DNA from 3 places in the Enterococcus wangshanyuanii genome. Region 2 is predicted to be linked to each of the others. Evidence: riboswitches for the same ligand, from Rfam matches in the RefSeq annotation. Region 2 holds a riboswitch; each other region holds the start of a gene.
What was found. A riboswitch is a leader RNA that binds a small molecule or an ion and turns the genes downstream of it on or off. The one in region 2 is predicted to bind magnesium.
Positions count from the first base shown of each region.

Region 1: linked by a shared signal. The riboswitch ahead of CC204_RS18155 (LCP family protein) and the one ahead of CC204_RS05330 (LCP family protein) in region 2 are both predicted to bind magnesium.
Region 3: linked by a shared signal. The riboswitch ahead of mgtA (magnesium-translocating P-type ATPase) and the one ahead of CC204_RS05330 (LCP family protein) in region 2 are both predicted to bind magnesium.

Region 1 covers NZ_CP021874.1:3,607,112-3,617,630, forward strand. The annotation lists gene CC204_RS18105 (acetaldehyde dehydrogenase (acetylating)) at 1-162, shown strand, start outside; gene CC204_RS18110 (phosphate propanoyltransferase) at 180-830, shown strand; gene eutM (ethanolamine utilization microcompartment protein EutM) at 856-1,134, shown strand; gene nox (H2O-forming NADH oxidase) at 1,217-2,548, shown strand; gene CC204_RS18125 (DUF924 family protein) at 2,594-3,133, opposite strand; gene CC204_RS18130 (YusW family protein) at 3,224-4,042, opposite strand; gene CC204_RS18135 (DeoR/GlpR family DNA-binding transcription regulator) at 4,351-5,112, shown strand; gene CC204_RS18140 (M24 family metallopeptidase) at 5,125-6,528, shown strand; gene CC204_RS18145 (DUF4809 family protein) at 6,606-6,998, shown strand; gene CC204_RS18150 (lysozyme) at 7,150-8,664, opposite strand; M-box (ykoK) riboswitch at 8,986-9,154, shown strand; gene CC204_RS18155 (LCP family protein) at 9,286-10,203, shown strand; gene CC204_RS18160 (FAD-dependent oxidoreductase) at 10,482-10,519, shown strand, end outside.
Region 2 covers NZ_CP021874.1:1,102,420-1,112,938, reverse strand. The annotation lists gene CC204_RS05345 (carboxylesterase family protein) at 1-1,272, shown strand, start outside; gene CC204_RS05340 (FtsW/RodA/SpoVE family cell cycle protein) at 1,415-2,581, opposite strand; gene CC204_RS05335 (FtsW/RodA/SpoVE family cell cycle protein) at 2,578-3,759, opposite strand; gene CC204_RS05330 (LCP family protein) at 3,756-4,682, opposite strand; M-box (ykoK) riboswitch at 4,890-5,059, opposite strand; gene CC204_RS05325 (glycoside hydrolase family 3 protein) at 5,403-7,622, shown strand; gene rnhC (ribonuclease HIII) at 7,743-8,672, opposite strand; gene rimP (ribosome maturation factor RimP) at 8,957-9,430, shown strand; gene nusA (transcription termination factor NusA) at 9,548-10,519, shown strand, end outside.
Region 3 covers NZ_CP021874.1:1,265,386-1,275,904, reverse strand. The annotation lists gene CC204_RS06095 (PTS sugar transporter subunit IIC) at 1-847, shown strand, start outside; gene CC204_RS06090 (DUF871 domain-containing protein) at 874-1,974, shown strand; gene CC204_RS06085 (alpha-amylase family protein) at 1,967-3,979, shown strand; gene CC204_RS06080 (PTS sugar transporter subunit IIA) at 3,995-4,339, shown strand; gene CC204_RS06075 (SemiSWEET family sugar transporter) at 4,336-4,590, shown strand; M-box (ykoK) riboswitch at 4,670-4,837, shown strand; gene mgtA (magnesium-translocating P-type ATPase) at 5,301-7,913, shown strand; gene pdhA (pyruvate dehydrogenase (acetyl-transferring) E1 component subunit alpha) at 8,463-9,578, shown strand; gene CC204_RS06055 (alpha-ketoacid dehydrogenase subunit beta) at 9,581-10,519, shown strand, end outside.

The DNA.
Region 1 (10,519 bases), 1.3 Mb from region 2:
AACGACCCAACCTTCGTCTTTAAAGGAACAACTGAAAGTGCTGAAACTCCACAAGCTTTAACATCAGAAAGATCGTCAGCTAAGGGAAGTCAGATAGCCGATGATGATTTAGAAACGTTAGCAAAAGTTGTCCGCCAAGTTTTAGCTGGGATGAATCAATAAAGAAATGAGCTGAATCAATGAATAATTATGAAGAGCTATTAGGCCTAATACTAGAAAAACTAGCAGAAGGCGACTTAAAGGAAACAACACCTAACAGCAATACGATTCCTGTAGGGATTTCCAACCGACACATTCATCTAGCACAAAAAGATGTAGATAAATTATTTGGTCAAGGATATCAATTAACGAAACTAAAAGATTTATCACAGCCAGGGCAATATGCGTGCAAAGAAACATTGATGATCTGCGGTCCCAAAGGAATGATCGATAATGTCCGAATCTTAGGACCTGTCAGAAAACAAACACAAGTCGAAATTTTACAAAGTGACTCGTTCAAAGTGGGTGTCAAAGCTCCTTTGCGCTTGTCTGGTGATTTGGCTGGAACGGCCGGCATCACGTTGATTGGACCGCATGGTTCAGTTGAGTTGACCGAAGGTGTTGTTGTAGCAAAGCGTCACATCCATATGCTGCCAGCTGATGCTGAGCGCTTAGGTGTATGTGACGGCGAAGCTGTAACGATTGCCTTTACTGGTGAGCGTGGCGGAACACTGAATAACGTTATTATTCGAGCAGCGGAAAATTCTGGCTTAGAATGTCATATCGATACAGAAGAAGCCAACGCTCTTGGGGTAAAACCCGATACAACAATTGTTATCCAAAAAAATTAATATAAATCTTTAGGAGGAAATAATAATGAAATCAGATGCTTTAGGAATGATCGAAACAAAAGGATTAATTGGTTCTATTGAGGCGGCTGACGCAATGGTCAAAGCTGCAAATGTTTCACTAGTAGGAAAAGAATTAGTTGGCGGCGGAATCGTGACAGTGATGGTACGTGGGGATGTTGGTGCGGTTAAAGCAGCGACGGATGCAGGCGCTGCCGCTGCTCAGCGTGTCGGTGAGCTATTATCTGTTCACGTGATTCCACGTCCGCATTCAGAAGTAGAAAACATTTTACCGACAGAAGCATAATCGATAAAGTTAAAAAGGTGAAGCATAGAAGTCAATCGTGCATCACCTTTTTATTTAGCAACAAAGTAAAAAGGAGGAAAAAATGAATAAAACAGTAATCATTGGTTCAAACCATGCAGGGATCGCAGCGGCAAATACATTGCTGGATCAGTACCCAAACCAAGAAGTAGTGATGATCGAAAAAAATTCTAATCTTAGCTATTTAGGCTGCGGCACAGCGCTTTGGGTCGGACGACAAATCGATTCGTATGAAGGCTTATTTTATACAAATAAAGAAGACTTTGAAGCGAAAGGAGCTAAAATCTATACTGAAACAACGGTAGAACAGATCGATTTTCAACAAAAAAACATCCAGTGCAATTCTAATACGGGAGAACGTTTTTTTGAAAGTTATGATACGCTGATTTTAGCGACAGGCTCTAAACCGATCGCACCAAATATTCCAGGTGCCGATTTAGAAAATATTCATTTTTTAAAACGATTCCAAGATGGCCAGACAGTAGATAAACGAATGTCAGAACCAAATATCAAAACAGTTGCGGTGATCGGTGCCGGTTATATTGGTGTAGAGATTGCTGAAGCGGCAAAACGTAGAGGGAAACACGTTCTACTATTTGACGGAGCAGATCGTTCACTTCCTAGCTACTATGACAGAGAATTTACCGATCAAATGGATAAAAATTTGTCAGAGAATGGGATTGAGCTGCATTTTGGTGAGTTAGCAAAAGAATACAGAGGAACGAAGGCTGTTGAAGCGTTCGTAACGAATAAAGGAACCTACAACGTTGATCTAGTGATCAATGCAATTGGTTTTTTGCCTAATAATGAACTTGGAAAAGAACATTTAGAGTTATTTCATAATGGCGCTTATGTAGTAGACGAATACCAGCAAACCAGTGATCCATCTGTGTATGCCGTTGGGGACTGTGCCACGATCTATTCAAATGCGCTTAAGAAGATCAGCTATATTGCATTGGCAACAAATGCTGTCAGAACTGGCTTGGTTGCAGGACATAATATTGGAGGAGCCAAGCTTGCTTCATCAGGTGTTCAAGGGTCAAATGGAATCTCGATATTCGGACTGAACATGGTGTCAACAGGACTTTCAGTAGAGGCTGCAAGTAAAAATAAACTAGATGTATTATATACAGATTATGAAGATTTGCAAAAACCTGGATTTATGGCTGATAATGCCCAAGTAAAAATTCGGATCGTTTACGAAAAAAGCTCACGTAGGATCATCGGAGCACAAATGTGTTCACGTGCAGAGATTTCAATGGGGATTCATTTATTTTCATTAGCGATCGAGCAAAATGTAACGATCGATGAATTAAAATTATTGGATATCTTCTTCCTGCCGCATTTTAATCAGCCTTATAACTACATTACGATGGCGGCTTTAACAGCAGAATAATCAAAAAGACACTGGCGTATTCTACGCTTAGTGTCTTTTTATTTGTTAAAATGAAGAGCCTGGTTCTTTTAAAAAGGCGATCTCTTCTGCTGTAGAAGTTCTGCCTAAAATGGTGTTTCGATGCGGATAGCGACCAAATCGGACTAAAATGTCACGGTGTTTCTGTTCAAAATCAAGATTTTGTTCCATTCCTTTTTCTGCAAAGCGTTTGACTGCTTCTTCATGAATCACCAAAGACTCAGAATGCATCAAAGGCATATAGAGAAAACTGCGTTCCTGAGTAGTCAACTCATCTAGTTTGCCTGAAGTCATTGCTTCTTGAGCTAAAACAAGAGCCATTCCATCATAAGCAAAAGATTGAGGCTGCTCTCTAAACAAATTGCGGGAAAACTGATCTAAAACAATGATTTCAGCTAAACGCCCGTGAATGGTTTTCCGCCAGTCTGATTTTTCTCCTCGAGCTACCTGTTCATGAATAGCAGAAAACCGTTCTTTGATCAATGCATCAAAAGCTAAATCTTTTTTGAACCACTGACTGGGTTCCGTTTCTTCGAACCAAAAACGTAAAATATCTTGATCGTTCATATATTATCCCTCCAAGCTCGATTTATCCCCTTTAGTGTAACATATAAAATAGAGGACAACATTTTGTTGACCTCTACTATCATCGGCTGATTATTTTAATTTAAATTTTACTTTTGTATTATCATTGAATTGTCCTTGGAATTGGAATTGTTTGTAGTTTGAACCATTTCCAAGTTTGTTTAGGATATGAGTAGTTACTTCTTTTTGACTAGCTGTTTTCAAATCCAAGCCAGCAATGATTCCTTCGATCTTCGTTTGTGCTGCACTGCCTTGTAATTGGATTTTCTTTGATTTATCTTGGTATTGTGCTTTCACTGTGCCGTTAGCTTTCACTTCGTATTGAAGCTCAACTTGTTGACCAGTTTTATAATCGACTTCTACTTCAAGTTTTTTCAAATCAGACTGTTCAGGTACTTCTGGTGTTTCAGGAGTTTCTGGTTGCTCTGGTGATTCCGGTGCTTCAGGAACTTCTGGCGTTTCAGGTACTTCTGGTGTTTCAACAACATAGTATGATTGTAAACCAAACTCAGCTTTTACATAGCCCTTTTTAATTAAGATCACTTTCAAATGCAAATCATTTTGATAAGTCATTTTGTTCAAAAGATTGATTGATTTTGAGTAGTATAAACCAAAATCACGAGCGATCACACTTGCTTCAGAAGCACTATAACCTGCAGCTTCCCATGTATCAGCCTTTTTCAGTTCGTTGTATACCTCAGTTACATTTTTGCTTGTTAAAGACAGACCAGTGTAGTCTAGTAGATCTGCTTTGTTAAATAGAGTGATTGTTTTTGCAAAGTTTGACTCAACAACAGTTGCTGCATCGACAGAATGTACTTCTGTTCCTAAACTTGCTGCACAAAAACTCATTGCTAAACTTGCTGCTACGATACCTTTAAAAAATTTCATAAAAAATTCCTCCTTTTTTAGCTACTATTTTATGAATAATAGCTTGACTACATTATTGGACAGATAGATCGTAAAGTAAAGGGTTATTAATCAATTCTCATAATTTTAAGTAAAATTTAATTTTCTTGGTGTTTTGAATCTATGACTAATTTTTATTTAAAATACTAGATAAGTCATAGATGTATTGATACAAATGTTCTTTTTGAAAAATGGGTTTTGCATTTATTTGCAGTTTTTTTAATATTTTTTAAAAAAATATTGAAAAAATATGCATTTGATGTTACTTTTGAGTAAAGGAAGTGATGATAATGTTGATGGAAGAACGGCTAGTGAGGATCAAAGAACATATTGATGAACATAAAAGTGCGACGATTGAGCACTTAGCGGACAAACTACATGTATCAAAAGACACGATCAGAAGAGATTTGATCAAATTAGAACAACAAAATGTTATTCGCAGAACACACGGTGGCGCAATAGCTGCCAATCGTGAGGCGTTGATTTTGAATTATGAAGAGCGCTCAAGTAAATTCACCACAATCAAGGAAAAGATCGCGCAAAAAGCAGCAATGCTCATTAAAGATAATACAAGTGTATTGTTCGATTCCTCAACGACAGTTGAGGCAGTTATCAGAAAATTAAGCGATCAGACACTGTACGCAATTACTAATTCATTGACCCATGCGACGCTTTTAGCAAAATATGATAAAACTCAAATCAGCATACTGCCGGGCAAACTTCACAAACAACAACTTTTTTTATATGGTGCTGAAACTATAAAGAAGATCGAAGAATATCAGGTCGACTATACGATCTTAGGCGTTTTTGCCATTTCTAAAGAAGGTCTTTTTATCCACACAGAAGAAGAAGGGCTGGTCAAACGCCAAATGATCGCTCAAGGTCAAAAAGTCATTGCTCTTGCGGATCATACAAAAATAAATACAACTGGTTTTTTCAAGATTTGTTCCTTAGCCGATATCGATTTATTGGTGACAGATGAGCCTTTGGAGTCAGATTTTATGCAGCAATTAGAACAAAATGATGTCGATGTAATCATAACAGCAGAATAAAAGGAGAAAAAAATGACAAATAAAAAAATTGTACTTGGGCAAGTAAAAGAGCCGACTCTCTTTGAACATGTTGCACCTGTTTTTTTAACGGATGACACGATCAATGAACGGAAAGAAAAATTGCTGAAAGAAATGAAAAACTCAAATCTTGATGCGGTCGTCATTTATGCAGATAAAGAACATGGCGGAAATTTTGAGTACCTGACAGGTTTCATTCCGCGCTTTGAGGAAGGGCTATTAGTGGTGGAGGCTTCTGGAAAATGTACAGTCATTCTAGGAAACGAAAATCTAAAGATGGCGGCAGTTTCCCGTATTGAAGTGACCCTAAAACATAGTCCACTTTTTTCATTGCCAAATCAGCCGATGGACAATGATGTCGCTTTGGAAGATATCTTTAAAGAAATCGGTCTGGATAAACAACAAAAGATCGGGCTAGTGGGTTGGAAAATGTTTACCACAACACGTCATGATCCTAAAGGATTCTTTGATATTCCATATTTTATTGTGTCAGCGTTGTTGAATTGTTTAACAGAAAATAGTGAAGTAGTCAATGCAGCTCATCTATTTATCGGCGGAGATGCCGGTGTACGTACGATCAATAATGCCAATGAAATCGCTCATTATGAATATGGAGCAAATTTAGCTTCTTCGTGTATGTTGAATGCAATGAACGCAGTAGATGTTGGTGTGACAGAGGCTGAGCTTGGTGCACATCTGACTGCAGAAGGGCAGACGAATACAGTTGTAACGATTGCGGCGACAGGTCAGCGTTTTGAAAAAGCCAATGTGTATCCTACACATAAAAAAGTCCAGTTAGGTGATCCATTATCGATGACGACTGCCTTTAAGGGCGGCTTATCAAGTCGTACAGGGTTTGTTGTAGAAACAGAAGATCAGCTTCCAACGAATCAAAAAGATTATCTGGAACGAGTAGCGAAGCCATACTACAATGCTATTGTGCATTGGTTGGAGACAATCAAGGTTGGAATGGAAGGGCAAGTGATTTACGATGCAGTCGAAGAAATTTTTCCTAAAGAAAAGTATCACTGGCATTTAAATCCGGGCCATTTAGTTTCAGATGAAGAATGGATGTCTTCGCCAATCTATGCTGATTCAAGAGAAACGATCAAGAGCGGCATGATCTTCCAAATCGATATCATTCCTTCGATCAAGGGCTATACAGGAGTAAGTGCAGAAGAATGTGTGGCGATTGCAGATGTTCAGCTCCAACAAACAATAGAAACGCAGTACCCAGAACTATGGGATCGAATCGTAGCTAGAAGAGCATATATAAAAAATGAATTAAATATTGAACTTGCTGATGAAGTATTACCATTATCAAATACTGTTGCCTATTTACGTCCGTTTTATTTAGCAAAAGAACAGGCCCTGCTTGTGAGTAAAAAGAAAGACTAATATTTAATAATGCTGAAACTTTTGCTATAATAACAATGAAAATGTCAATTTATGTGCAGAAGGAAGGATCTTTAAAGATGAAAAATGCAACGATCACCAAAACGGTCGATTTATTAGATGGCGGCTGTAATGTTTGTGGAATAATCGAAAATGAAAACTATACCTTGGTTATCGATGAACAAGCAATCCCGTTAGAGGAATTGACAGTGAATGCTTTGGTCACAGGAATCGTTTTACAAGAAGGATTCAAAAGAAGTTATGAATCGGATGAGGTCGATGACTTTGTATTGTATAAAAAAGAGCAGCAGGTAGTCAGACTGAAAGAAGAATATGATTTTCTGACCTATTCTAATGATAAAACAACCATTTCCACAAAGGATCAATTAGTAGATAAGGTGAAATTAGTCGAAAAAGTCAATGAGATTTTGGTGACTATTTTTGATTTGGAAGAACTAGACATTCGTTTTTAAATAAAGTCCTGAATGATAATATAGCTGTTTACTTAAAAAAAGAGAGTTCTTATAACGTATCTCACATGAAAAATGCTGAAGATAGATATAGGAGCTCTCTTTTTGTATTTTTTGATTAGCTAATTTGTTGGATTAATTATTTTTATTGCTATTATTTTTGTAAAAATACCTGCGCATTTGTATAAGCGTTGGTATCTCCTGGGAACCAGCGTTTCAATTTAGTTGCCAATTCAACGGCGCGTTCATTATTTTCGATATTGATGATTTGTAGATAAAATTTGCCATCGCTTTGTTTGCCATAAGAAACACGAGTAGATAGAAAATATTGGCAGAATTTCTCACGTAAATTACCGCGCAAACGATTACTGATGGCTTGCCAGTCTTTTGGTAAGTTATCGATTTCGACCCAGTTGTATTTTTTATCTGCTTGAGGGACGACTTTCATGTCACGCTCATTGTAAGTAGGAATTTGCCCTTTTGTTAAGCGTAGACATTCAGACGTCATGTAGTCTGTCCATTCAGGTTTGATGCCGACGACTTTGACCATCAAATGCGTAGGATATTCGATCAAAAAGACATTGCCGTTGGTCAACATCGGCCAAGTGTTTTGGCGGACGAATTCAGCCATGCTTTTTGCACCGGATTCCAGTGGAATATCATTGATGATCGTTTTATACAAGGTCCCGTTTTTGACCTCCGGATTTTGATTGTGCCCTTGATTCATAAAGGGTTCATTAGTGATGAACCAAATCGTCCGATCCATTAGATCCTGTTCTAAGACCCAAAGATTTCCTAACGTGGGACTACTGATTAGGTATTGGTAAGGACTGCGGGATTCAGCGGTCGGTGCGACTTGACTGATCGTGTATTCTTGTCCGAGGTATTTTTTCTCTAATACACGTCTGCTCCAATGGATACTGGCATTTGTTGCAGCAGTGCTCAGTCGAACTTTTAGCCCAACGTTGAATTTAGCTGCTGGAGCTAGAGATAGGTCTTGTTCGTAGATCCATTTGCGGTAGCTTGTTTCATTGGAGCTGATCAAGACTTCATATTCAGAGCTTTCCCATTTTGAGTTAAGTGTGTGTATTTCTTCAACTTTATAATATTGATTGACACGGTTAGCTGGGATCGGTTCGTTAGAAGACCATGGAGACGTGATTTTTGCACCGCCGGACAACAACACGATATTCCCAACTTTTACTTTGCAAGGTCTGCTTGGAAAAGGAGCTTCTAAAAAAAGTGCTGCTTCTGCAGCTCTACGATTCACTAAGCCTTGTAAAATTTGTCCATTACTATAAACATATCGCTTCATCTCAGTTGCTGCTGCTTGCCATTGTTGACTATTTAGATAAGAAAGCAACGCTGAATTATATAAAATATTAGGTCCTAAATTAAAGTGAAAGCTCGCAAGTGCATCAAATTGATTTTGATTCAATTGAACTTTTACATATTTAGAGATTCCAGAAGCATGAGTCAACAGATCTTCTTTCAAGAACGCTTCTGCTTGCGCTTGTGTAATCGACATGCCTGCGTAGCCCCCTTTAGTATGTCCGTAACCGATCGTCCAGACACCAGCTGAATCTTGATAGGCAGTTAACCGCAGCCCTTCGAATTGTTTTACTAAAGTAACTCCTTTTTGTGAAATAGTCATTCCTTCATTTGCCATAATATTGTTCCTCCATTTAATATAGTTGGTTGTATCTCAAAACTAGATTTAAGATCATTTGAATCGATAGCACGTCTGCTAGAGTGGAATTCCTAAATACAGTTTATATTTTTTTAATAGAGCAGAACTATCGAGAATCTGTCGTTTTTCTTTGTGTATTCCGTTTAAAAAAAATAGACAGTAACTTTTGTTATTATTTGTTGTGGAAAGGATAGTGAGGAGCATAATCAAGTTTTGTTACAAAAACGGTAGCAAAATGAAATATTTTTTATAAAATTTAATTTGACTTTGTGAAGCGATACGCTTATAGTTTTAGATGAAATAAATACTTGTTAGGTGAGGCTCCTATGTAAACACAGGCTGCTGCTCAGAAATGTCGAAAGACAGGTACGGGTAGGACAAAAATCGTCGAATTAAGGCGTTTTTCTAAGCAGCTAAAAGCTATGCTTTTTACGTTATGTAGTGCTAAAACTCAACGAAGAGAAGAACTAGGTCGATCTGTCTGTCTTTGTGCAGTTCTCAGATAATTATCCAAGTACTTTATCCCCTTCGCTGAGTGTTCTTGGTGAAGGATTTTTCTTTTCCAAAGGAATACATGTGAGCTGTAGAAAGGAATGTACAATGAAGAAACCGATACGAATATTGATCATCACGCTATTATCTATCCTTCTTGTGATCGTAAGTGCGGGCTGTTATGCGGCAATCTCATTTCAGTCAGCAAGAGAAGAAAGTGAAGCAAAACTATCCCCGATCAATCAAAATTTTACTGGTGATGAACAAACAAGTGATAAAGAATTGACTGTTATGGTCGTAGGAAATGATTCGCGCGACGATGATGAGGATCAAGGGCGTTCTGATACGTTGATGGTTGGTCATTACGATGGTAAAACGAAGCAGCCTAAATTGATTTCTATTATGAGAGATAGTTATATGACATTTCCAGATGGCAGTCTCGATAAAATCAATGCAGCATATGCCTATGGTGGAGCGCAGATGACTAAAGAAGTATTAAACACTAATTTTGATTTACCGATCAACTATTATGTTGTGATGGATTTTAAAGAGTTTAGCGATATCATTGACGAGCTTTATCCTAAAGGCGTAAAGATCGATGCTGAGAAGGACATTAATTTAGATGGTGTCGATATTCTAAAAGGGGAACAAGTCATGGACGGCAATACTTTATTGCAATATGCCCGTTTTAGAATGGATGAAGAAGGCGATTTTGGCCGAATCAGACGACAACAGCAAGTAATGGATGCGTTGATCGATCAGTCTAAAGATTTGATCCCAATTTGGGAACTGCCTCAGGTCGCAGGAAAAATCGTTGGGAAAATCGACACCAATGTTCCGACAAGCTTGTTTATTGATTTAGCGAAGGATTTTCTGACAGGAAAAGTCAAGCCATTAGAATCACTTTCAGTTCCGATCGAAAGCAGTTGGAATTTTAATGATGATACTCCTTCCGGCAGTGTGATCGAGTTGGATGCATCTAAAAATGCCGATGCAATTCAGGAATTTTTGAAAGATACTAAATAGGGCTATTTAATAGGAGCTTGAGACAAAAGTATTTAGCTCCGAGAACCAAGGAGATACTGTATCAACTCGTTCCTCGTTGTGTTTTACAGCAATTTCGGTTTATTTCTGAAGGGTCTGCTTTTTCGCATCGATTATCTGAGTTTAGAGAACGAAACAAAACTGATTTTTAGTTTTGTTTCGCTCTCCTTTTTTGTTTTAGTTTATTTTCATGCGTTTTGGTTACGCATATGCTATTCTTTAAGAAAACGGTTTAGTAATTTTTGAAAGAAGGTCATGCAGTGAAAGTTGTGATTATTGGTGCATCATTTGCAGGTGT
Region 2 (10,519 bases):
TTTGTTCAGGCGCATGATGCAATTATCGTTTCCGTCAATTATCGGTTGGGTCCACTAGGGTTTAATCCACTTCCAGCTTTAAAAACTGGAACAAAAGAAGAAAATTCCGGAAATTACACATTGCTGGATTTAAGTAAGTCTTTAGACTGGGTAAAGCAAAATATTGAAAACTTCGGCGGGGATCAAAATAATATCACAGTCAGTGGTTTTTCTGCTGGCGGACGTGATGTGATGGCTATGCTGATTTCACCAATATTTGAAGGGAAATTTGATAAAGCAATCTCATTTAGCGGAGGAATGACTATTGCAGATGAGAAGAAGAGTCAGGAGGTATACGCTCAAGCAATTGCTTCATTAGTTGTGGAAGATGGGGTAAAAGAAGATGAAACAAAAGCGAAAGACTGGCTACTGAGCTCAGAGGAAGAGGTAAAGGATTATCTATACGCACTTGACGGAGATCGTCTAGTTGGACTAATGAGCAATGCAGGGATTCGGATGAGCGTATTCCCGCATTTATTCAATGATGGATATGTGCTTCCAAAAGAAGGATTTGACACAGAAAACTATCACTCTGTTCCTTTGATGATGCTGACTGGTGAGCAGGAATTCTCCTTGTTTGGGCGATTTGACCCGTATTTTTCTCAGTATTTAGAAGGTGGAGAAATTGACAATGATCCTGAAATTGCCAATCAGTATACGTTTATCAATAACTACGGCGGACAACTATACAGCTTGTTCAATGTCCAAGAATCTGCAGAAAAAATGAACGAGCATTATCAAGCGGCTATCTATGGCATGGAAATTGAATTCGGTGCTGATAAAGCTGTAGTGGGAGAAGAGATGGCTAAACTTGGCGCATTTCATGGTGTGTTTGTCCCATTGCTCGATACGGAAAGTAAAAATTATGCAGGCTTAGTTGGAGCAGGGTATGATAGTGAAGGAGCGAAGGAGTTAAGCAAAGTATTCCAAAATTATTTGTTTGAGTTTATTAAAAACGGTGATCCGAATGGTTCAAATCTGCCGAAGTGGGAAGACTGGCAAGCTGGATCGAAAGACAATCTCTTATTTGTAAATGCGGACAAAAAACAAGCATCAGCAAAAATGGGGCATAAAACCTATGATTATGAAAATGTTTTGGAAGCAATCGATCAGGATACAACAGTGTCAGAGAAACAAAAGCAAGAATTGTTGAGCAAAGTAATGAATGGCCGTTGGTTTAGCAAAAGGCTGGATGAAAAGTATGAGCAGCTTTCTGATTTTGATAAAGAATAGAAGGATTTGTTGTCCGTATAAATATAAGACTGAGAAACGTTGAAAATAATTTCCATACCCTACTATAAAAAAGTGCCCTATCAATTTTAGCGGGTTTAAGCTAAATTTGATAGGGCATTTTATTCATATCAGCATTTGCTGATCAAAGAGCTTGTTTTTCATTTTGATAGAACATGGAAAGAATCAATCCGATAGCGATAAAATTCGTCACATAAGCGGTTCCTCCCTGACTGATAAAGGGCAGCGGAATACCAGTTAAAGGTAATAATCCAATATTTGAACCGATATTTTCTAGAATATGAAACAAAAAATACATGATGACTCCAGTCGTGATATAGGCATAAAATTCTCGCTTAGCGGCTAAAGTACAGATCAGCATTTGATATATAAGATAGAAGAAAAGTAAAAGCAGGAAACAGCTCCCGATAAATCCATAAGCTTCAGCGATAACGGTAAAGATCATATCGGATTCCCGAACCGGGACGTAGACCTGTAAATTGGTCAGACCTTTTCCCGCTAATTCTCCTGAACCGATCGCGCTCAACCCTCTAGCTTGCTGAAATGCGATCGAATCCGCATACGCAAATGGGTCAAGCCAAGCATGAATACGGTCGAATTGATAAGGCTTGAAGTGTAAATAGGCGAGTATTTTTTGCCCTTGTTCCGTTAAAACTAATAGGATTGCGCTGATACCGAGCACGCTCAGACTGCCAAAAAGAGGAACTAAAAGTTTCCAAGAACAGCTTGAAACAAGTAAGATACCAAATAAAATCGATAGAAAAACTAAACTAGTCCCAAAATCCTTTTGATAAAACATCAATCCAAAAATAGGGATGCTCACGAGGAACAGTTTTCCTAAAAGAGCCAGCTCCTCTTTTAGCGAAGAGAATGACTTGCCACTTTTTGTCACGATGTAAGCTAGCATCAGGATGTACCCTAATTTTGCAAACTCGGAAGGTTGAAAGGCGAGCGGCCCAAGCCGAAGCCATCGTTTGGTTCCAGTAGCAACAGCCATCACAGGGTCATGAAATTTTACTAGCAGGCTCATCAAAATCAGGGAAGAAAAATAAAGATAAGGAGTTGCTTTCCACAAAAATTTTATTGGAAGCAGCATCGTCAAAAACATAGCAATCATTCCTAACAGTGTCCACAGCAGCTGTTTTATTAGTAATGGAGTGACTGCAGTGATCGTTGGATCAGCCATAAAAGCACCGTATTGTGCCAAGAAGCCAACTAAGATCAGTAGAAAAACTGGAAGTAAAAGTCCGTAATTGATTCGTTCATTCGATGTATTCCGAATTCGTTTCATTGGCTTTCACCTCGTGATCGTTGTTTTTCTCGCAGCTCGCTTGCACGAACATTCAGCGCAACACCTAGCACAAGGCTCAAAATCAATAGACTAGATCCACCATAGCTGATGAAAGGAAAAGTCAGTCCAGTCATCGGGATGTACCCCAAAAGACTACCGACATTGACAGAAACTTGCAAGAGCAACAAGACACCACAGCCAATGTAAAGGTAAGAATAGTAAAGACAATTTGCCTTTATCCCTAATAAAAGTAAACGCGCGACCATAAAGAAAACTAAAAATAGCATGCCTAAAGAAAAAATCAAGCCAAGTTCCTCTATGCAAATCGCAAAAATAAAATCTGTGTCAGGTTCAGGCAAAAAGCCTTTTTTCTGAATGCTGTTCCCTAAACCTAAGCCCCAAAATCCGCCATTATGGATCGCATAATAAGCATTGGACGTTTGGAAGCCTTTGCCCATAGGATCGATAAAAGGATTTTGCATGACTTCAAAACGTGTCACTAAATAACTGAACTTTTGCGGCAACCATTCTGTTGGCAAGGACAATAAGAGCATTGTTCCAAATCTCTTTGCGATAACAAATCCTATCAAAGCGAGTGACATGAACCAAGGGGATAATCCGCTTGTCAAAAATAAAACCAGCACTAGAATAAAAATCATAGAAGCACCCGCGATATTTGGCTGTAAAGCGACGAAGAACATCAAGGTGACCGAAACGATTATCGGCTTTTTATATGTTTGGAAAGAGAAAGGCGACACTGTTTCCGTTTTTGAGAATGCAAGAGCCAGATAAAGTACGAGAATAAATGGAACCAATTCTGAAGGTTGAAACAAAAGAATACCTAAATTGAGCCAACGTTTGGCACCACCTACGCTTGTTCCGATGACTGGTAATAAAAATAAGGAGAGAAACGTCAGACCAAGCAACAGACGAATAATCGCAGGCTTTCTCAAAACAGCTAAATTGATCCGATAGACAAACCCTAAACAAACAAGGCTGAAAATAAAATAAGATGTCTGTTTGAATGCTTTATGTGCTGGACTTAATTGGCTATCAAGCAATTGATAAGAACTGGCACTGTACACCATTAAAATACCGATCACACACAAAATAAGATAAGGGAGCAGGAGGTAAAAATCCAGATAAACGAATTTAGAGGGTTTTCTTAGCGTCTTCATTGATCTGTCTCGTCAGCTAAGAATTTGTGGATCGCTTGTGTGTTTTGCTTTTCATCGATTTCTAAAACACTGCCTGCTTCTGTATAATCGTTAAATGCCCAGCTCCCTTCAACTGGAACAGATAAGGTTTGAAGAGGTTTTACTTTCCCGCTTAAAAAATCCTTGGCTAAATCGATCAGAAGGTCAGCTGGAATATTCGTGTCTAAATACCCAACGGCTTCTCCAGCAATTTGAGGCAGCTGTAAAAGTGGTACTGCATTTTTAGCTTGTTTTGCTAGAGCATCCATCACTTGCTGCTGTCTTCTGACACGTCCGAAGTCTCCTTCACCATCCATACGGAATCTGGCATATTGCAGCAAAGTATTCCCATCCATTGATTGTTGCCCTTTTTTTATATCGACGTTGTCTAAGTTCAACTCTTTTTCTGCATCGATTTCGACACCTTTGGGGTACAGATCATCGATCAAACGAATAAAATGCTGAAAATCAACGGATATATAATAATTGATAGGCAAGTCAAAAGAAGTATTCAAGACTTGTTTAGTCAGCTCAGCTCCACCGTAAGCGTAAGCAGCATTGATTTTTTCTGCTCCGTGTCCAGGTATTTGAACGTAAGAATCCCGCATGATCGACAGCAGCTTTGGTTGTTTGGTTTCGCTATTATAATGTGCCACCATCAACGTATCTGCCCGACCGCCATCCTCGTCATCTTCCCGTCCGTCATCACCGATCAATAGAATCGTGATCTCTTTTAAATTTGTTTGTTCATCTGCAGAGAAGGTCGAATTTTTTCTTTTAGTGACATGTGTTTGAGCCATTTTTTTGCCCTGATGAAAACCAATAACTGCATAGCAGCCAAGAGCGGTAAAAATCAAAACAGTGATAAGACTAATACAAATCAAACTCTTTTTTACTAGATTCATTGTTATTCCTCGCTAATCATTTTATTGATCATCAAATAAATTGCGGCGCTAGGAATCGACAGATATGTCGGGATGACTGTCTTTTTAATGGCTATGTTGTTTGGATCAGGCTGATTTTTCACCTCCAAATGTTTCTCTGATCCAAAACAAAAAACCTTCGCTTAAAAAGACTCAGCGAAGGGGAGTGATTCCAGCACAAAAAAAGGGTCATCATTCTCATCGTTGAGTTTTAGCACTATGAAACGTAAAAAGCATTGCTTTTAGCTACTTTGTGAAAAGCCTTAATTCGACAATTCCTGTCCTACCCATGCCTGTCTTTCGACATTTTTGAGCAGTAGCCTGTGTTTTCATAGGAGCCTCACCTAACAAGTTATTTAGATCGCCACAACTATAATCAATTCAATAACAGAAGTCAATCGTTCAAAACTTAATTTTTTTCTAAGTAAAATGATCTATTTAAAGAATCTCGCTGGTACGATTGATGGAGAAGACTTATGGATCAACTAATTACATAGAAATATCAAGAAAAAAATCAACTGGAGTCTACTATAGTAAAAATCGAAAAAATTGTTTTTTCTTTAGGATTTTTTAATAAAAATAACAGCTAGAATGATTTGTTTAAAAGAAGATTCAAATTTTGTATCGCATCCAACTTGAAAACAGAGTAAGATAGAATAGTGGAAGAATACGCTTGCATTTTTTAGAAATGGAGGAAGCTAGATGAGCTATAGAATAATACAACAAGAAAATTGGATACTTGTTGAAAATGATCAAGGGGCAACCTTAGGTTATGCAGCAGATTCGGGAGTAACGTTGATTGAGCAGGATGGATTCGCTTTTAAAGATTTGAATAAAAATGGTCGATTGGATCCATATGAAGACTGGCGCTTGCCGATCGAAGAGAGAATCGAAGATTTAGTCACACACTTAAGTGTGGAGGAAATGGCTGGGTTGATGTTGTATAGCCGCCATCAAACAGTATCGAGAAGTGACAATCATTTTGTGCAGATGTTTTCCGGTACATATGGGGGAAAGACGCTAGCAGACTATGACGGACCGATTTCTGAATTGACGGATCAGCAAAAGGAATTTTTAACGAAGGATCATATCCGCCATGTCCTTTTGACGAGGGTAGAATCACCTAAAGCAGCCGCCCAATGGACGAATAAAATTCAGGCGATGGCCGAAAGCTTGGACTCGGGTATTCCAGTAAATATCAGCTCAGATCCACGTCACAGCACAAGTGCAGATACTGAATTCAACGCTGGAGCAGGCGGAGAGATTTCTATGTGGCCGGAGCAGTTGGGTTTAGCAGCAGCTTTTGATCCTGAGCTGGTGAAACAATTTGGAGAAATCGCTAGTCAGGAATATCGAGCCTTAGGAATCACGACCGCCTTATCGCCGCAGATTGATCTGGCAACGGAGCCGCGCTGGATGCGTTTTTCCGGTACTTTTGGTGAAGGGGTAAAATTAGTCACTGCTTTAGCTCAAGCCTATTGCGACGGTTTTCAAACGACTAAAGGAACAAAAAACGGCTGGGGCAAGGAAAGTGTCAACGCCATGGTCAAGCATTGGCCAGGTGGCGGTAGTGGTGAGGCTGGACGAGATGGCCACTACGGTTATGGAAAATACGCGGTTTATCCAGGAAATAATTTTAATGAGCATCTAAAACCATTTCTAGAAGGTGCTTTCGATTTGCAGGAGGGGACCAAAAAAGCGGCAGCAGTCATGCCGTACTATACGATATCTTATGATCAAGATCAGAAGTATGGTGAAAATGTCGGAAATGGTTTTAGCCAATTTATTCTCAATGATTTATTACGGGAGAAATATCGTTATGGTGGCGTTGTTTGTACAGACTGGTCGATCACGGCTGATCCGGTACAAATCGATCAATTTCTTGGCGGAAAAAGCTGGGGAGTAGAGGAGCTGACTGTGGAAGAACGGCATTACAAAGCACTTTTGGCAGGCGTTGATCAGTTCGGCGGAAATAATGAAATTGCCCCTGTTTTGGCTGCTTTTGAACTGGGTGCTAAAGAATATGGGATACAAGCAATGAAAGAACGATTCCAAGTTTCGGCTCGTAGATTGTTGAAGAATCTGTTTCAAACAGGTTTATTTGAAAATCCGTATCTAATATCAGAAAAATCTGAGGAAATCGTTGGGCAGCCGAAATTTATGGAAGCAGGCTATAAAGCACAGCAGAAATCTTTAATACTGCTAAAAAATAAACATAGACTATTACCTTTAGAAAAAACTGCTAAGCTGTATATTCCCAAGCAGCATATTGGTGCTTCAAAGGATTGGTTTGGTCATCCGCAACCAGCATTTGAAAAAGATCCTGTCAATCGATCCCTCGTTGAAAAATATTTTCAAGTGGTGGATTCGCCTGAACAGGCAGATGCTATTTGGCTATTTTTAGAGTCCCCTAAAACATATGGTTATTCTAATGAAGACAATGGCAATGGTTATTTACCGATCAGTTTACAATACAAGCCATATACTGCAAAATTTGCCCGGAAAGAAAGTCTTGCTGGTGATGATCGCTCTTATAAAGGAAAGAAAAATACGGCAAGTAATGGGCAGGACATCGAAACTCTGGAACGATTGAAGAAACAATACCCCGATGTTCCGATCATTGTGAGTCTGACATTGAAAAATCCAACGGTCGTTGCAGAATTTGAACCTTATGTCGATGCAATTATTGTCGATTTTGGTGTACAGACTCAGGCCATCCTCAGTGTTTTCAGCGGTGACTTTACACCATCAGGATTACTGCCGTTTCAAATGCCGGCAGATATGGAGACCGTTGAAAAACAACAAGAAGATGTCCCACTCGATATGAAGTGTTACTCAGATGAATTTGAGCATACGTATGATTTTGGGTTTGGTATGGATTTTGACGAGACGATCGTTGATGAGAGAAGAAAATTTGTCTGAGTAGTTAAAGAAAAGCGTCAAGGTTTGACGTATAAAAAAAGTTTATTGATCCGACCTTTACTGTTGATCGAAAAAGAGTCTTACGCAAACATGCTTTACACATTGCGCAGGACTCTTTTTTTATTTTGCAGCGATTTTTTTGGCTTTTTCGGTATTTGCAAAATGGAGTTTTGCGTATTTGCTCAGTAAGCTGATACCGCCTTTTTTTAAAACTTTTGCAGCAACCTGATCGGCAGTGCTGCCTGCTCCAGATGGAACTTTTAGACCTAATTCTTGTGATTCTTTCTCTAGTTCATCTAAAAAGGCTGCTCGGCTGATGATCGAAGCTGCGGCAACGGCAACGTGATATTGCTCACCTTTGGTTACAAAATAAAGTTTTTCACTTACCTGATTTTTTTCTGAGCGTACATATTTTTTATAATTCGCTTCAGGAGTAAACTGGTCGATCAAGATCGCTTCTGGTTTAATAGGGGCGATTTCATTCAATAATAAATGGATGGCTTGGTTATGCAGAGCAACTTTCATATGGACCGCGTTATATTTTGGTTGGATCTGATTGTATTTTTCCGGCTCAACGATCAACAATTTAAAGGGGATCAATTCCTTGACCACATTTGCAAGCTGTCTGATTTGCGGATCAGTTAACTCTTTGGAGTCTTTGACGCCGAGTGCTTTTAATTTTGCTACCATTGTTTTCTCTACATAAGCAGCGCAAACTGTTACTGGACCAAAATAACTGCCGTTTCCGACTTCATCGCTGCCTAAAACAGAAAGCTGACTGAAATTTGCTGGTAGGGAAGTGGTCGTTTTTGTTTTAGAGGTAGAAGCAGTTTTACTTGCAGTGGACGTTCCCCACTTTGCAGCAATCTTTTCTGCTTCTAGACCTTGAAAAACCACTTTTCCTGAGGTGTAGGCGGTGATCGTTGTTGTTCCTGATTTTGCTACGAATTCTGTATATGGAACATGTTTATTTAAGAGCGAGCGCTCATAAAATGACTTCATTTTTTTGATGGTATCTTTGGATACTTTGATGACTTGAGTTTGAGACATTAGACGGCTCCTTTCGCGAGTTCTTTTCTATAGTAAATCAAAAAGCTGAAAAAGTGAAGTGTATTTCCTACTCAAACAACGCGAGCAGATGTTGAGAAATGGCTTTATAATCACCTTCATTTGAGTTTTCTGAAACTCTGTGATATAATACATTACAAGTAATGATACTAGTCGGAGTGAGCGGATTTCTGCTCACTCTTTTTAATGGGGTAAGGCAGGAAAAGCACTGCTGTTTTACTTATACGCTAGTCCTCATTCTATAATTCCTGAAGGAGGCGAAAATTTTGAGTAGTGTTGTGGAAACTGTTACCGAGTTAGTCACACCAATCTTAGAAAAACAAAATTTTGAACTTGTAGAAGTAGAGTTTGTCAAGGAAGGGAAGAACTGGTTTCTCCGTGTCTTTATTGATAAAAATGGCGGCATTGATATTGAGGAATGCGCGCTTGTCAGTGAACAACTCAGCGAAAAACTTGATGCTATGGATCCTGACCCGATACCGCAAGCGTACTTTTTGGAAGTCTCTTCTCCGGGAGCAGAACGTCCGTTGAAAAAAGAAAGCGATTATGAACAAGCGGTTGGCCAATATATCCATGTATCTCTTTATCAAGCGGTTGAGGGAGAAAAGCAATTTGAAGGTACATTAAAATCAGTAGATAAAGAACAATTGATCTTGACAGTCAAAATCAAAACAAGAGTCAAAGACTATACATTTGAACGGAAAAACATTGCCAAAGCTCGTTTAGCAATCCAGTTCTAACATAGACATTCATAAAGCAAAACGATCCCGTTTTCGCTTATTACGGAAAGGTTTTTTCCTGAAGGATCGCCCTTCCGTTCATCTTTCATTTAAACAATAGGAGGAAATGACAACAAAATGAGCAAAGAAATGTTGAATGCATTGGATGCATTAGAAGCTGAAAAAGGTATTTCTAAGGATATCGTGATTGATGCGTTGGAAGCAGCATTAGTTTCCGCATATAAAAGACATTATGGACAAGCCCAAAACGTTGAAGTAGAGTTCGACGGCAAAAAAGGCAATATCCATGTTTATGCAGTAAAAGAAGTGACTGAAGAAGTGATGGATTCACAATTGGAAGTTTCGTTAAAAGAAGCGATGGAAGTTAACAAGGCTTATGAGCTTGGTGATAAAATCCGTTTTGAAGTAACGCCGAAAGATTTTGGCCGAATCGCAGCGCAAACAGCGAAACAAGTTATTTTACAACGTGTGAGAGAAGCAGAAAGAAACATTATTTACAATGAATTCAGTGCTTATGAAAATGATATCATGCAAGGGATCGTCGAAAGACAAGACCGTCGTTATATTTATGTAAATCTAGGCAAAATCGAAGCTGTATTATCAAAACAAGATCAAATGCCCAATGAATTTTACCAACCGCACGATCGAATCAAAGTCTATGTATCACGCGTTGAAAATACGTCTAAAGGCCCTCAAGTTTTTGTGAGCCGCAGTCATCCAGATTTATTGAAGCGATTATTTGAACAAGAAATTCCAGAAGTGTATGACGGAATCGTAGAAATCGTCAGCATTGCTCGTGAAGCCGGCGATCGTTCAAAAGTGTCTGTTCGTTCAACAGATCCAAATATCGATCCAGTCGGTACGTGTGTAGGGCCTAAAGGTCAACGTGTCCAAGCGATCGTTAATGAATTAAAAGGCGAAAATATGGATATCGTGGAATGGAATGAAGATCCAGCGATCTTCATCAGCAATGCGCTGAATCCAGCGCAAGTTGTCGATGTCATTTTTGACCCTAATAATAACAAAGCCTGTACAGTCGTTGTTCCAGATTATCAGTTATCACTTGCAATCGGTAAAAGAGGTCAAAAT
Region 3 (10,519 bases), 160 kb from region 2:
CTGTGTGAAAAGAAACATGGTCATCAAAATGCCTCATGGAGTACCTACATCAGTGATCAATTCTTTTGCAGCATTGATCCCAGGGGCAATCGTGATCGTCACAGCTTGGGTGATCAAAGTCGGCTTGAATTTTGATATCAATAATGCACTTCAATGGGTCTTTTCACCGATCCGCTATTTCGCAGGAGACAATGTTCTTTCTGTGATCGTGCCGATTTTATTGATCACGATCGTTTGGATTTTCGGTATTCATGGGATGATCATTGCTACACCGATTTTGTATCCTTTCTGGTATGAAAATTTGAATGCCAATATCAATGCGGCAGCAGCTGGTACTGCGGTTCCACACTTTATGACAGAACAGTTCTTCCAATGGTTTATCTGGATCGGCGGAGCAGGTGCAACGTTATCGCTAGCTTTTTTGATGGCCTTTTTCGGGAAATCTGAGTTTTGTAAAAAAATGGGTAAATTCACATTAGTCCCTGGGATTTTCAACATCAACGAACCATTGATTTTCGGTGTACCGATCGTGATGAATCCGTTCTTTGCTATTCCTTTTATCGCAGCACCAGTTGTTATGGGAATCATCACTTATTTAGCGATGGGCGTTTTTCATCTAGTGAATTATCCAATAGCGATTGCTCCTTGGACGTTGCCTGCACCAATCGGCGCAATGATGGCAACAGGTCTTGATTGGCGAGCAGCCGTTTTAGCAATCGTCAATATCGTAGTTGCAGGATTCATTTATTTGCCATTCTTTAAAGCCTTTGATAAAAGTATGATGGAAAAAGAAATCGAAGCAAAAGCTCAAGATGAAGCGTCAAGCAAAGAAACAGCAGCTGTATAAGCATAGTAAAGAAAGCAGGAATGATCATGTTAGGAATTTCAATTTATCCATATAAAGAAAAACAGGAAGAAACACTGGCCTATATCGACTTAGCAGCAAAATACGGTTTTGGTCGTGTATTTACCAACCTTTTGATGATCGAAAAAGGACAGGAAGAAAGGGTCCTTCAATCATTGAAAAAAGCGATACAGCATGCACGAAGCCAGCAAATGGAAGTGATTTTAGATTTAAATCCAGCAGTATTCGATCAGTTGAATATTAGCTATCATGATCTTTCTTTCTTCAAGGAAATGGGAGCAACTGGCATTCGCTTGGATTCAACATTTGACGGTTTGGTAGAATCGTTGATCACGTTTGATCAGACGGATTTGGATTTGGAAATCAATATCAGTAATGATACTTATTATTTAGAAAATGTTCTTTCTTATCAGCCAAACAAAAAACGGATCATCGGCTGTCATAATTTTTATCCTCAACGTTTTACAGGGTTAGATTATGAGTACTTTATCAAATGTTCTGAAAAATATAAAGCATTGGGTTTAAGAACGGCCGCATTCGTTAATTCTCACGAAGCAAAACACGGACCGCATCCATATACGGATGGCTTGTGTACACTTGAATCGCATCGTGATCTAGCGATTACGCTTCAGGCAAAACATTTGATCGCAACAGGCTTGATCGATGATATCATCGTAGCGAATGCATTTGCTTCAGAAGCGGAATTAAAAGCTTTGAGTCAGCTGTTGACGAATCAAGTACAATTTGACGTGATTTTCGCTGAAGGAGCAACGGAATTAGAAAAAGAAGTTGTTTTAAATCATCAGCACTTTAATCGTGGTGATATCAATAGTTACAGTATCCGCTCAACGTTCGTTAAGCTAGAGTATCAAAGTAGTGACATCCCTGCGAATAATACCGCAGAACAAGTTATAAAAGGAGATATTACGATCGGCAATAATTCGTTTGGACAGTATAAAGGTGAACTGAATATTGTAAAACAATCTATGCCAAATCATGCTGGAGAGAAAAATGTTGTAGCTAAAATTGTTCCCGATGAACTCTTTTTACTCCCTTATATCAAGCCTTGGTCAAAATTTCAGTTTCGGGAGGCAGGTCAAAATGAGTAAGTTAGCTTCACGACAAATTCATTTAGATTTTCATACACCTGCCTTGCCTTTTGAACTTGGTAAAAATTTTGACAAAAAAATATTCCAGCAAACCTTGTTGAAAGCTGAAGTTAACTCGATTACATTAACGGGTAGATGTCACCATGGGCATATTTATTATCAAACAAAACTGCCGGCAAAGCATCCTCAAATGAAAAAAGATTTCCTGATGGAGCAAGTCGATGCTTGTCATGAGATCGGGATCAATGCACCTATTTATTTAAGTGTTGGTTGGGATGCTTACGCTGCAGATCATCATCCCGAATGGCTGGAAAGAAAAGCTGACGGAAGTATGTACGGGTTTGAAGACTATGGGCAACTAAAGCCAGGCTGGAAAACATTATGCTTTAACACCCCCTATCTAGAGTATCTAAAAGAACAGATCCAAGATACGATGCAGCATTTTGGAGAGAAATTGGATGGCTTATTCTTTGATATTGTTTGGCAGGATGATTGCTGTTGTAATGACTGTATCAAAAAAATGTTGGACCAAGGTTATGATCCTGAAAGTGAATCTGACCGTCTAGCTTTTGCTAAAGAAACAGAACAGTATTTAAAGACGGAAATTCACCATACGATCAGAAATCTAGATCCTGATTGTCCAATTTTTTTCAATGAAGGGAATATTTTACCAAGTATTCGTCCAAATCTTGAGCAATACAGTCATTTAGAGATTGAATCATTACCTAGTGGAGAGTGGGGTTATCAGCATTTTCCGACGATTGTCCGCTATGCCAAAAATTTAGGGAAAGAATATTTGGGGATGACTGGGAAGTTTCATAAGGTTTGGGCTGACTTTGGCAGCTATAAGAATCAAGCTGCGTTAGAGTATGAAACATTTTTGGCTCTAGCTCATGGTGCAAAGTGTTCTATTGGTGATCAGATGTATCCCGATGGAACATTACAGGAAGCAACCTATACGTTGATCGGGGCTGTTTACGATCAAGTCAAAGAATTAGAGAGCTACTCTTTAAATAGTCAAGCAATCACTGAAATAGCTATCTTACATCCTGGAATTGTTGCTGCCAGCAAGGAGAAAGTGGATTTGTCCTTGGCTGGAGCAGTTAATATGCTGAATGAAGCCCATTATCAATTTGATATTGTGGATCAGTGGATGGATTGGACTCCATATAAACTATTGATTTTACCGGACAAGCTTGTTTTAACACAGGATTTAGCTGAAATGATCGAGGGATATGTTGAACAAGGCGGAAAAATTTTAGCAAGTTATCATAGCGGATTGATCAAAGGAGAACGATTTACTCAAAGCTTGGGACTTATTTTTACAGGAGAACATGGAACAACACCGATGTATGGCTATTTTGATTCAGATCTATTTTCTAAATTGCCTCAAGGTGAACTTGTTATGCACGGCCAAGGAACGATCGTTCAGGCAGTTGCTGCTAATGTTAAAGGAGAAGAAGCGGCACCTTTAGTAGAACGAAAGTATCACCATTACTATTCACATTTTCAAGCTCCTGTTGGAGAAAAAACGGGTAATCCTGTTGTTACAATGAATGACCAAACGATGTATTACACATTTCCGTTATTTGAAATGTATAAAGTACAAGGAGTAAAAGCCTATAAAGAATTGATTCTAGCTGGGATCGATCATTTATTAAAAGGTGAAAAAGTGATCAGCAGCGAGTTACCAACATCAGCAGATGTGATTTTGAATCATCAGGCATCAGAAAAAAGACTGATTTTGAATTTACTGCATTATATTCCAGAACGTCGGGCGCTGACCTTAGATACGATCGAAGATAAAATTCCACTATATAATCAGCGGGTCGAATTAGATCTATGTATAATTAGGAATAAAATAAGTCTAGATAATCTGATCATCAAACAAGTGAATCAAGTAAAATCAAATCAGTCTTTAGCTTTTGAAATAGTAGAAGACAAGGTGATCTTTACAGTACCAAAAATTGTTGGCTATGAAGTGATCGCTATTAATTATGAATAGAAAGAAGTGAGTGGAATGGATGGATTAGAATTAGTTGCATTTAATATTATCAGTACAGTTGGAACGGCGAAGTCAAAGCTGATGGAAAGTATGTCTTGCTCTAGAAACGGTCAGTTTGTCGAAGCTGAAATATTGATCAATGAAGCAAATGAAGCTTTACAGGCTGGAGAAAAGGAGCACTTCACAGTGATCACAAAAGAAGCAAAGGATAAAAAAAGCGAACTAACCTTACTTTTTATCCATGCGGAGGACCAGTTGATGACGACCGTTGTGTTAAGAGATCTGGCGAATGAATTACTGGAAATGAATAAGAATTTTTATGAATTGAAACAAAAAGTTGAAGAGCTAGAGAAGAAATGATCACGTTATTAGGTATAATTGCAGGAATCTGCACGAGTATATCCTTTATTCCGCAAGCAATCCAAACGATCAAAACAAAAAACACCGAAGGGATTTCATTGATTACGTATATTCTATTTTTCATAGGGGTTTCTTCATGGGTTGTGTACGGAGCATTGAAATGGGATCTGGCGGTATTACTGACAAATGTTGTAACATTGGTTCCTTGTTCAGTTATTTTAGGCTTGAAACTGAAGTCTTTATATCTATAAATCTTTTTCTGAAAATTTATTTTTTGTTTTCTTTTGACAATAGTACAAATATGAACTATGATAGTTAAGGATAAAAAAACTGAATAATTGTTAGGTGAGGCTCCTATATGGACACAGGCTGCTGCCGCGAAAGAATCGAGAGACTCTTAGTTGGTTGAACAGGAATGATCGTGAAGGTCATTCATAACGTAGCTGATAAGAAATTATCTACGCCCTATAGTGCTAAAGCTCAACGATAGAGATACTTTTATTAAAGTTGCTATTTTCACGCACACTCTATTGTTGAGTGTGCGTTTTGTTGTTTTACACAGATTGCTTTGCAATCTGTGTAAAACAATACAAGGCGATTGAAAAGAGCGTTGTGACCTAAGTTTGAATCACTATGATTGGCTGCGGAGCAGACAGAATAGATGATGAAAAATCCAAAACAGTTAATAACATCGAGCTAGCAGAGAAAAAACAGCACAACCAACCACCTCAACAATTATTGAAAAGTTCCATCGTTTTATCTAAAAAAACATTAAAAGAGAGGAAGAGTCACATGGAAGACCCCAGTCATTCGAGCAATAAAATAAATGTAGCCTTCATCTTAGAAACGATGGAATCAAGCAGAACTATTCCTTCCACTTTCTAAAAAGATGAAGCGGGCAAAATTTTCTATTTCATAATAATAGAAAGCTTACCCCTTACGTTAGAGGAGGAAAAAGGAAATGATGAACAAAAAATCAGCAGAATTGAAAAAAGTAACCAAAGATCAAGAACTAAGAAAATTAGCAATGTTATCTGAGCGGGAATTGATGATGGAACTTCGTACTTCTGAAAAAGGCCTGTCAGAAGAAGATGCTAGAAACCGTTTAGAAGAATATGGACCAAATGAAGTTTCAGCTCAAAAACCAACGCCGGCAATTATTATGTTTTTAGAAGCATTTAAAGACCCGTTTGTTTATGTATTGGCCTTATTGATGGTCGTTTCAACTGCAACAAAAGACTTTGAAGCGGCAATCGTTATGGGGATCATGATTTTAGCCAGTGTGATCATCGCATTTATTCAAGAATATCGTTCTCAAAAAGCCAGCTTGAATTTAAAAGAACTGATCGAAAATACGACAGCTGTCACGCGTGAAGGTCAAGTCAAAGAGATTCCAATGGATGAAGTAGTGCCAGGAGATATCGTAACCTTGGCAACAGGAGATATGATCCCAGCGGATGCCGTATTGATTTGGACCAAGGATTTATTTATCAATCAATCTTCACTAACAGGTGAATCAATGCCGGTAGAAAAATTTGTTGACGCAGGGATCGACAAAAATTCTGATACTGTTTCCGCGCTGGATATGCAGGATTTGATCTTTATGGGCACCGATGTTTTAAGTGGACAAGGAAAAGCCATTATTTTAAAAACAGGTCAAAATACCTTTTTTGGAGATATTGCTAAGAATGCGACAACGCAACGTGGTAAAACCTCTTTTGATATCGGATTGACCAAAGTCAGCAAGTTTTTATTACGGATGGTCATGGTACTATTTCCAGTAGTATTTTTGATCAATGGGATAACCAAAGGTGAATGGGGCGATGCGTTTTTCTTTGCCATCGCAGTTGCTGTAGGCTTAACTCCTGAAATGCTGCCAATGATCGTGACAAGTAATTTAGCAAAAGGTGCGTTGAGCTTGTCAAAACATAAAGTGATCGTAAAAGAACTGCCGTCTATTCAAAACTTAGGCAGTATGGATATTTTATGTACGGACAAGACAGGAACGATCACAGAAGATCGTGTTGTGTTAGTACAGCATTTAGATCCACTAGGTGAGATCAATGATCAAGTGTTAGATATGGCTTTTTTGAATTCTCACTATCAAACGGGCTGGAAAAATTTAATGGATATCGCGGTAATCAATTTTTATGAGGAAAATAAAGTTGAAAGTCCTTATAAGAAAGTGACGAAACTAGATGAAATTCCGTTTGACTTTTCTCGTCGTCGTTTGACTGTCGTGGTAAATGCGGACGGCCACCAATTTATGATCACTAAAGGTGCTGTGGAGGAAATGGAAGCAGTTTGTACACATGCTGAGATCAATGGCGAAATTGTTCCATTGACACCAGAACTTCAAGATAGAATGCGCGAAGTGAATATCCGTATGAATGAACAAGGGATGCGCGCAATAGCTGTGGCAGTAAAAATGGATGTTCATAGTGAAGCGGTTTATAGCGTAAACGATGAACAAGGAATGACTTTGATCGGTTTTATGGGCTTTTTAGACCCAGCTAAAAAATCTGCGATCACAGCGATCAAGTCTTTACATGAACATGGAGTCAACGTAAAAGTATTGACTGGAGACAACGATATCGTTGCAAAAAAAGTTTGTCGAGATGTTGGGATCGAAGTCTCACACGTTGTGCTTGGTTCTGAAATCGACAATATGTCTGATGCACAAATGAAAGAAGAAGTCGAAAAGACGAATTTGTTTGCTAAATTAAATCCGATGCAAAAATCAAGGATCATTGAAACTCTACAAGGAAATGGTCATACGGTAGGATTTATGGGAGACGGTATCAATGATGCCCCAGCATTACGTAAAGCGGATGTGGGTATTTCTGTTGATACAGCTGCAGATATTACAAAAGATGCAAGTTCGATCATTTTACTAGAAAAAAGCTTAAATGTATTAGAAAACGGAGTCATCGAAGGCCGCAAAGTTTTCAGTAATATGATGAAGTATATCAAAATTACGATCAGTTCCAATTTTGGTAATGTCTTTTCCATTTTGATCGCTAGCGCCTTTTTACCATTTTTACCAATGGTATCTATTCAACTATTGATTCAAAATTTGATTTATGATATCGCACAACTTGCGATCCCATGGGACAACGTAGATGAAGAAGATTTGTTGAAACCAGTTAAATGGGAAACAAACGGTTTGATGAAATTCACGTTATGCATAGGACCTGTCAGCAGTATTTTCGATATTATGACGTATTTGGTAATGTGGTTTGTCTTTAGTGCTAATACGGTTGGCAGCCAACAGTTATTCCAAACAGGTTGGTTCGTCGTTGGATTAGTGAGCCAAACATTAGTTGTTCAAATGGTACGAACAAGAAAATTACCGTTTATTCAAAGCATTGCATCACCTGCTGTGATCCTTTCCAGCTTAGGAGCAGTTCTGATGGGATTTGTGATCGTTTTGACACCGATTCGGGACGTTTTCGACTTTGTGAAACTTCCAGCTAATTACTGGGGCTGGTTTATTTTGATCATTGTACTATATTTGATCACTGTAGAAATCGCCAAACGAATTTATATCCATCTGACCAAAGAGTGGATCTAAAAATTAAAAGTAACCAATTGAATTTTTAAGTGAAGCATTTCGTTCAAACACTTATTAAGGAAATAAATGAAATTTAAGCGCTAATAACGAAATATTTCAACGATCAGATTCAATATATTCGTGAAATTTATTTAAATAGAGAATAAACGATTAAAACATTCGTTTTTTAAGGATATAAGAGAGACAGAAGAAGTTTCTCCTATATCCTTTTTTTGCCGCTTGAAACAAATTTTAGAAAAGAATTTCTGACTTGTCTTTTATCTGTAGCATAACAATATAGCAGACGACTATAACAGAGGCTTGTCAAAGGATATGATTCCGAAAGCTTTTTATAAAACGGTTTCTTCTTTGTGATGTTTATCACTAACCTTTGATATGAAAGGTTTTCGGTATTTTTGTGAAATTTTGACAAATACTAACTTTTTACTTGCGCTTTTGATCGATTAGTGATAATTTGTAAGTGTAGTCGATAAAAAGTAATACAGTTTTAGATGCTGTTTTATTTTTATTCGAAAAAAAGAAACGTAACAGAGAGGATTGTGTGACAAAATGGCAAAGGCAAAGAAACAAAAACCTATTGACTTTAAAGCACTTATGGAAAAAGTCGACGCAGATTTCCCAACATTTCAAGTTTTAGATAAAGATGGGAAAATCGTAAACAAAGATGCTGTACCGGATTTATCAGATGACGAACTAGTAGAATTAATGACTCGTATGGTTTGGTCACGTGTGTTAGACCAACGTTCAACTGCCTTGAACCGTCAAGGTCGTCTAGGATTCTTCGCTCCAACTGCTGGACAAGAAGCAAGCCAGTTAGCAAGTCAATTCGCAATGGAAAAAGAAGATTACCTATTACCAGGTTACCGTGATGTGCCTCAATTGGTTCAACATGGCTTACCATTGGCTGAAGCTTTCCTTTGGTCTCGTGGACATGTAGCGGGTAACCACTACGCTCCTGAGTTGAATGCTTTACCACCACAAATCATCATCGGCGCACAATACATCCAAGCAGCAGGAGTTGCTTTAGGAATGAAAAAACGCGGCAAGAAAAATGTTGTCTTCACTTATACAGGTGATGGCGGTTCTTCACAAGGTGACTTCTATGAAGCAATCAACTTTGCTGGTGCTTATCATGCAAATGGTGTCTTCATCATCCAAAACAATGGTTTTGCGATTTCAACACCACGTGAAAAACAAACTGCAGCGAAAACTTTAGCACAAAAAGCTGTCGCAGCAGGAATCCCAGGAATCGTCGTTGACGGAATGGATCCATTAGCTGTTTATGCGATTGCTAAAGAAGCACGCGAATGGTCTGCAGCAGGTAATGGTCCTGTCTTGATCGAAACATTAACTTACCGTTATGGTCCACATACATTATCAGGTGACGATCCAACTCGTTACCGTTCAAAAGACATGGATGACGAATGGGTACAAAAAGATCCATTAGTTCGTTTCCGTAAATATCTAGAAGACAAAGGTCTATGGTCTGAAGAAAAAGAAAACGAAGTAATCGAAAAAACAAAAGAAGAAATCAAAGTAGCAATTGCAGAAGCAGATAAAGTTCCAAAACAAAAAGTATCTGATTTCTTGAAAAACATGTTTGAAGTTCAACCTCAAAATATCAAAGAACAAATTGCATTCTACGAAGCGAAGGAGTCGAAATAATCATGGCACAAAAAACAATGATCCAAGCAATTACAGATGCCTTAGCTCTTGAAATAGAGAAAGACGAAAACGTACTAGTCTTTGGTGAAGACGTTGGTAAAAACGGCGGAGTTTTCCGTGCAACTGAAGGCTTACAAGAAAAATTTGGCGAAGACCGTGTTTTCGATACTCCTTTAGCGGAATCTGGAATCGGCGGTTTAGCATTTGGTTTAGCTTTAGAAGGTTACCGTCCAGTTCCTGAAATCCAATTCTTTGGATTCGTATTTGAAGTCTTTGACGAAATCGTTGGTCAAATGGCTCGTACACGTTACCGTATGGGCGGTACTCGCAACATGCCTATCACAGTTCGTGCGCCTTTTGGTGGAGGCGTTCATACACCAGAACTTCACTCAGATAACTTAGAAGGATTGATCGCTCAATCTCCAGGTATCCGTGTGGTTATCCCATCAAACCCATATGATGCAAAAGGACTATTGATTTCTTCTATTAGAAGTAACGATCCAGTTGTTTATTTAGAGCACATGAAACTTTACCGTTCATTCCGTGAGGAAGTGCCGGATGAAGCATATGAAGTTCCTTTAGATAAAGCGGCTGTGACTCGTGAAGGTACAGACGTATCGATCATCACTTACGGTGCAATGGTTCGTGAAGCAATTAAAGCTGCTGACAACTTAGCAAAAGACAATATTTCTGCTGAAATCATTGACTTACGTACTGTAGCTCCTTTAGATGTAGAAACGATCATCAAATCAGTTGAAAAAACAGGTCGCGTAGTCGTTGTTCAAGAAGCACAAAAACAAGCTGGCGTTGGTGCTATGGTTGTTTCTGAAATTTCTGAACGTGCTGTATTATCATTAGAAGCGCCAATTGGCCGTGTATCTGCTCCAGATACAATCTTCCCATTTGGACAAGCAGAAAACATTTGGTTGCCAAATGCTAAA